2 regions of the Paraburkholderia sp. HD33-4 genome follow, and region 1 is predicted to be linked to the other one. Evidence: riboswitches for the same ligand, from Rfam matches in the RefSeq annotation. Region 1 holds a riboswitch; the other holds the start of a gene.
The links. Region 1 has a riboswitch for cobalamin ahead of cobW (cobalamin biosynthesis protein CobW). Riboswitches for the same ligand answer to the same signal wherever they lie in the genome.
Positions count from the first base shown of each region.

Region 2: linked by a shared signal. The riboswitch ahead of L0U84_RS03550 (TonB-dependent receptor domain-containing protein) and the one ahead of cobW (cobalamin biosynthesis protein CobW) in region 1 are both predicted to bind cobalamin.

Region 1 is NZ_JAJEJS010000002.1:1,845,283-1,848,823, forward strand. It holds gene cobN (cobaltochelatase subunit CobN) at 1-300, opposite strand, end outside; gene cobW (cobalamin biosynthesis protein CobW) at 314-1,405, opposite strand; cobalamin riboswitch at 1,609-1,885, opposite strand; cobalamin riboswitch at 1,966-2,226, shown strand; partial or broken gene cobA (uroporphyrinogen-III C-methyltransferase) at 2,471-3,196, shown strand; gene L0U84_RS44070 (cobalamin biosynthesis protein) at 3,257-3,541, shown strand, end outside.
Region 2 is NZ_JAJEJS010000001.1:783,766-787,306, reverse strand. It holds gene L0U84_RS03550 (TonB-dependent receptor domain-containing protein) at 1-1,155, opposite strand, end outside; cobalamin riboswitch at 1,246-1,509, opposite strand; gene L0U84_RS03545 (ATPase) at 1,730-2,089, shown strand; gene L0U84_RS03540 (cell division protein ZapA) at 2,086-2,400, shown strand; RNA gene ssrS (6S RNA) at 2,479-2,660, shown strand; gene L0U84_RS03530 (EVE domain-containing protein) at 2,802-3,260, shown strand; gene L0U84_RS03525 (SIMPL domain-containing protein) at 3,516-3,541, shown strand, end outside.

The sequences.
Region 1 (3,541 bases):
CTGCTCGATGCCGTACGGCCAATACGCTTCTCCGCCGAGATGATCGACGACGACCACGCGCGCGTGCTGCAACACGTCGTCGAGATAGAAATCGACCGAGGCCGGCTGACGCAGATACGTGACGTTCGCGAGCCGCACGCTCGGGAAGCCGTCACCAAGACGCGGCACCACGCTCGCGAGCAGCGACAGCGTGGTGTCGGCGGAACTGAGCACGACGATCTCGGCGGGCTGCTGATCGATGCGGATCACGCCCTGCGTATCGTCGACGAAGCCGCCCGGCGTCGTGCGCAGCAGATGCATACTGGTGCGCCCGTTATGCCGTCGCGTTCGACGTCGCGCCGAGCGCCGCGTCGAACGCCTGTTGCAGCGCGTGTTGGTCGAGGTCTTCGCCGATCAGCACGAAGCGGCTCAACGCGCCTTCGTCATTTTCGCCCGCCTGCCAGCGCCGGTCGAAGTAGCTGTCGAAGCGCCGGCCCACGCCCTGGATCACGAGGCGCATCGCCGCGCCCTGCAATGCGGCGAACCCTTTGACACGGTAAATCGTGTGGTTTTCGACGAGCGTCTGCAAAGCGGCGAGCGCCGCGTCGCGCGACGGCACGGATGCCTGCACGACGACCGAATCGAATTCGTCGTGGTGATGGTCGGGGTCGTCGGCGGAACCGTGATGGTCGTGACGCAGATGGATCGTCTCTTCCGACGCCGCTTCGAGCCCCAGCAGCGTATGCAGGTCGAGCCGCCCCTGCTGCGCGCGCACGATCTTCACCTGCGGCGGGATCTCCGCGCGGATCGCGGCTTCCACCTCGTGCTGGCGCGCGTCGTCGATCAGATCGGTCTTGTTCAGAATCACCAGATCCGCCGCCGACAACTGGTCTTCGAACAGTTCGTGCAGCGGCGACTCGTGATCGAGATTCGGATCGGCCTTGCGCTGCGCATCGACGGCGACCGGGTTATCGGCGAACTGGCCGCTTGCGGCGGCCGGTCCGTCCACCACCGTCACCACCGCGTCGACGGTGAAGCCGTTGCGGATCTGCGGCCAGTTGAACGCCTGCACGAGCGGCTTCGGCAATGCGAGCCCCGAGGTTTCGATCAGCACATGATCGAGTTCGCCGCGCCGTTCAGCGAGCTTTTCCATCACCGGAAAAAACTCTTCCTGCACGGTGCAGCACAGACAACCGTTCGCGAGTTCATACAAATGCCCTTCGGTCTCGACGCCGTTTTCATCGCAGCCGATGCCGCAGCCCTTGAGGATTTCCCCGTCGATGCCGAGTTCGCCGAACTCGTTGACAATCACCGCGATGCGCTTGCCGCCCGCATGCTGAAGAATGTGCCGCAGCAGCGTGGTTTTGCCGCTGCCGAGAAAGCCCGTGACGATCGTGACGGGAATCTTGCGCAATTGAGTTTGCATCGTGAGGTCCATCCCTTGGCGTTGCATCGGTCTGCCGGAAAGTCCGCGCGTCGGTCCGCATCGGCTGGCGAATGGAGCGAATGAAGCATGCGCATCAGTGCCAGCGATCACCAAACACGGGGACGAACGACGGCATTGCCGCGACAACGGAAATACAGAAAGCGGAAGTGAGGTCATGAACGCGCCGCCGCATCCCCGCGGCGGTCGTTCTGCTTCTTCGGGCCGGTATCCGGGCTGACGAAAGCGCCGCTTCCCCTTCCCGGACGAGTGGTTTCTCGTCCAGTGGTGATATGTCGACGCGACCTTGCGCGAGGACATCGAAGCCGGCACCCGCGGTGCCGACTAACAAGCCGGAACCGCTTTTCGCTTACCGTTGCGGGGACAGCACAGGTTAGCCACTCCTGAGCAGAGGCTCCCTGTTTCCCGTTTAACTGCATGCGCACGAACGCGCACGCGAGCACCCAAAGTGCGTGCGAGTGTAGGCCCGCGGCCTTGCGCAGTCAAGGAACGCACGGTGTCGGAAAGCGCCGCAGAGGCTTATCCGGCAAGGCGCCATGTGCTATCGTATGCGCGCGTTTGGTGCCCGCACATGCGCTCGCGTGTGCAGTTAAACGGGAAACAGGCAGCGCGTCGCGCGTTCAACCTGTGCTGTCCCCGCAACGGTAAGCGACCTGCGGCGCGCGATTCGATTGAGCTTCGATTCCGCCGCGCCGCGCATGCGTTTTTTGATGCCACTGTCCCCGCGAATCCGCACACAGGGACGGGAAGGCGAAGCGCGTGAGGCCGCCAGCCCGGATACCGGCCAGACGCGGAAGCGGCGCCGCATGCATCCGTGCATCAGGTTGCGCCGCCGGCCGCCGGAATCCGCGGGGAACGGATGTGAAGGCGTAGCAGCGTGGCATCGCGCGTGTCGTGGCGTTCTATCTGAAGAATGTGCCGCGAGCCGCGCGGCTAACCTCGCCCGGATTTGCTGTACTGCATGACCTCTATATTCACCTCCGCGCGCACCGTCGCACGCCGCTTCTCTCCTCCCATCTCCGCATGGCATCCGCCATGCACGCCGCGATGACGCGCGCCTGGCTGATCGGCGCGGGTCCCGGCGACGTCGAACTGATGACGCTGAAGGCCACTCGCGCGCTCGCGCAGGCCGATGTCGTGCTGGTCGACGATCTGGTCAATCCCGAGGTGCTGCAGTTCGCCCGCGCCGACGCGCAAGTCGTGTACGTCGGCAAACGCGGCGGCCATCCGTCGACGGCGCAGGCCGACATCGTCGCGCAAATGCTCGGGCATCTGCGCGCGGGCCGCAGCGTTGCGCGGCTCAAGGGCGGCGATCCGTTCGTGTTCGGTCGCGGCGGCGAAGAATTGCAGGCGCTGCATGCGGCGGGTATCGACGTCGACGTGATCAGCGGCATCACGGCCGGCATCGCGGCACCCGCGACGCTCGGCATTGCGGTCACGCATCGCGACCACGCGCAGGGCGTCGTGTTCGTCACCGGCCACGGGGCCGGCAGCGGTGAGCCGGACTGGGCCGCGCTCGCCGCGACGCGCATGACGCTCGTGATCTACATGGGCATGCGGCGGCTCGGCGAAATCGCCGGCGCGTTGCTCGCGGCCGGCATGTCCGCCGATACGCCCTGCGCGGCGATCGAATCGGCGACTCGGCCCGGGCAGCGTCACGTGCTCGCGCCGCTTCGCGAGTTTGCCGGGGCGGTCGTGCGCGCGGGGCTCGGCTCGCCGGCGATCGTGGTGATCGGCGGCGTGGCCTCGCTCGCGCTGGCGCGTGAAGCGGCGGAACGCGACGGCCGCGTTCATCGCGAACCGGCAGCGAGCGCAACACCACACGCACACGCGATGAAAACGCTGAGCGTCGGCATCGGTTGCCGCTCGCACAGCGAAGCCGCGGACATCGAAGCCGCCGTGCGCGCAGCGCTCGGATCGAATGCCTTCGAGCAGATCCGCGCCGTCGCGACGATCGACACCAAAGCCGACGAAGCGGGCCTGCTCGAATTCTGCTCGCGCCACCGGCTGCCGCTACGACTGTTCAGCCGCGAGCAGATCGCCGCGGTGCCGGTCGCGTCGCCGTCGGCGGCGGTTCGCGCGCATCTGGGCGTCGACGGTGTGTGCGAGCCCTGCGCG
Region 2 (3,541 bases), on a different contig from region 1:
CGCGGCGAACGTATCGGAGTCGAGCGTCTGGTCGAGATGCTCGTAGCCGACTTGCAGCTTCTGGTTCGCAGCGAGCGCGAAATCGTTCTGCCACGTGTACTGGCGATTGTCGGTATCGAAGCGGCCGTTGTAGATGCCATTGGTGTTCGACACGCTGCGGTCGTCGCCCTCGGCGAGCGTGAAGTGCGTGGTCCACCAATCGGTCAGCTTGCCGTTCGCGAACACCGACACCTGCCGCACCTTGCTATAGAGGTTGTTCAGATCGGTCGGCTCGCCGTACGCATTGTCGTAGCTGTTGTTGTTGTTCGACTGGAAGTAGCTGACGCCCGCGTCCCACCTGTCGGTGAACTTGTGACGCAGCGACGCGCTGATGCTCTCGTTCAGATTGCCGTTCGCGTTCGGATTCGCGGCCGGCGCCTCGAGCGGATTGAGCGACGAGAAGCCGTCGTCCTTCGTGCGCGCGAGCGAGATGTTGAAGGTCGTGCGGCCGTCCTGATCGAGCGCGCCGTTCACACCGGCCGTTTGCGTCTGCGTGTGATAGCTGCCATAGCCGAGCGAAAAGTTGAAACGCGGCGGATGATCGCCGCCGTCTTTCGTGAACACCTGCACGACGCCGCCGATCGCGCCCGAGCCATACAACGCAGACACGTTGCCGTTCACTACTTCGACGTGATCGACCTGATCGAGCGGTATCTGTGCGAGCTGAGCGGAGCCGAGACTCACCGAATCGACGCGCACGCCGTCGATCAGCAGCAGCGATTGCGTCGACGACGCGCCGCGCAGAAACAGACTGGTGGTCGAACCGGGGCCACCCGTGCGCGAGATTTGCACGCCGGGCGCGAGTAGCAGCAGGCCGGGCAGATCGGTCGCGGTCGTGTCCGCGATGTCCTGCTGATCGAACTGGGTAGTCTGCGGGATCGCATCGCGCAACGCTTGCGGTCCGCGTTGCGCGGTCACGACGATCGGCGACAGCACGTTGCCCGACGCATCGGCTGAGGAGGTATCGACGGCGTCGACAACGTTTGCGGCATTCGCCGTGCTTGCATTCGTAGCGGACGATGAAGATTCGGACGCAGGCTCGGCGCTTTGCGCATGCACGACGAGCGGCAGGCTCGCGAACGCGAGCAGCGTTGCGCGGGCGATGGGGGACAGCATGGGATGACATTCCTGTGGCTAGCGTGCGCGGCCTGCTTCCCCGCGGGCCGACGCGTCACGAGGCGTCCCCATGTTTAACGTTTTCGCGGGGGACGTCCCTCTTTTCTGGCCGGTATCCGGGCTACGACACATCGATCCCGCCTTCCCACGCGTGACGCGCAGTGGCACACTCGCACGTTGAACTTCCAACCTTGCGATCAGGACCGACCTGCATGAGCACTTCACATGCGGTCGCTTACCGTTGCGGGGGCAGCGCAGGTTCGCGCATCCGGTTTGGCACCGCGCGCGCCCTGCTTCCCGTTTAACTGCACGCGCCGAAATGCGCGTGCGGGCACCAGAGTGCGGGAAGTTTAGGAGCGGCCTCGCGGGGCGTCAAGAAAGGTCAATCGGAGCGCAATCCGTTCTGTTGAATGCAGGTTATTGTCCGATGGATTGCCGGTTTTTTATCTTATGGTCGACGACACGACACGCAACGAACGTGCACGAAGCGATGCTGTTACGTCTCGAAACGAGACAATTGTCGGAACCTGTAATATTCCGCGCTAAAATGCGATGTCTTTAGAGGACGCAGCACATGCTCACCGAACTCGAATCACTCTCCCAGAACATCGGCAAGCTGATTGCGATCAGCCAGCGCCACAACGAAGCGCGGCTCGCGCTCGAAGAGCAGCTCGCGCAAACGCGTGCCGAAGTACAAGCCACGCACGCGGAACTCGCGCAATTGCGCGAAGAGCGCGACGCACTGCAGGCGGAACGCGACGCGCTGTCCGCCAAGATCGACGACGCTCAGGTGCGCCTGAATGCGATTCTCGAAAAATTGCCGCGCGCACGCGCGAGCAGCGAACCGGATAACCAGCTCGATCTGCTCGGATCCGCCGAGCCCGAACACGAGGCGGCGGACAGCGACGTGAGCCGACACGGAGAAAGCGCATGACCACCAAGCAGATCGAAGTCTCGATTCTCGAAGTACCCTATCGTCTCGCCTGTTCGCCGGAAACCGAAGGCGCGCTGCTCGAGGCGGTCGCGCGCGTCGACGCGGAGATGAAGAAAATCCGCGGCGGCAGCAACGTGCGCGGTACGGATCGCATCGCGGTGATGGCTGCTCTGTCGCTGGCATCGGAACTGCTTAAGCTGCAAAGCAGCGTGCGACACGGAGAAGCATTTCCCGCTGAAGAAATACGGCGTACAATGCAGCAAATGAACGAACAGCTAGGTACTGTGATCGAGCAGTACAGCTTGCAGTAAGCAGTAGTGGGCTCAATAGCGGGCCGGTTTCGAACCGGTCAAGTGTTCAACGGTTTGAGTAGTAGCTTCATCGGTTTAGCTTCCCTGCCTGGTTCGCCAAGGTCATATATTCCTTGAACCAATGCCATGTGCACGGTTGCGGAAATTTGTAGCACGGGTGTGCGCGTCACTCTGTCTGATGTACCCGAAGTGTTGCTTACTGCGACCAATTCTGAACCCTCGGTTCAGGATGCCGGCCTAGCGGCTAAGGCGGGGACCTTATCTGGAACGGCGTCGGACTTCGGTTCGGCGCCGTTTTTCTTTGGTCGTCGTTTTTTCGTTTGAGCGCCTTTTTCAGGGGCTTTTTCGCACGCGCCGGCTGTTGCCGCGCCTCGTTCAATCTCACACGTTCACTCCGATTCATGCGCTACTGGCTGATGAAGTCCGAACCGGACGAAGCAAGCATCGACGACCTCGCCAACGCACCGCATCGCACCTTGCCGTGGACCGGCGTGCGCAACTATCAGGCGCGCAACTTCATGCGCGACGTGATGCAGGTCGGCGACGGCGTGCTCTTCTATCATTCGAGCTGTCCGGAGCCCGGCATCGCGGGCATTGCGGAGGTCTCGTCGAGCGCGTACCCGGACCCGACGCAGTTCGATAAAAAGAGTCCGTACTACGACGCGAAATCGACACAGGAAACGCCGCGCTGGTTGCTCGTCGACGTCGTGTTCAAGAAGAAAATCGCGCTGATTCCGCTTGCCGCGCTGCGCGAGCATGCCGAATTGCAGGACATGCGCGTGCTCGCCAAAGGCAACCGTCTGTCGATCACGCCGGTGACCGACGCCGAATGGCGCTTCATAACTAAACGGCTCGTTTAAAGGTGAATGCGCGACGCGGCATCTGATGTGATCGAGCCAAGGCATCATTTCCGATGCGGCGGCGAAGCACTAATTGGGGAACCAAGCCCCGGTAAAACACGCCTAATCGGTCGACGAAAGCGTGAGCTCGAACCGACCGCTCGACGGCAACCCGATCCATTCGCCAGCGCATCCGTCAACCCGCTCGCCACCATCGCGCCAGCACGCGGCGCTCGCGTCGAACGTGCACAACCTGTTCAAACAAGGATTTCAGTCATGACGACAAAAACCGCACGGGCCCT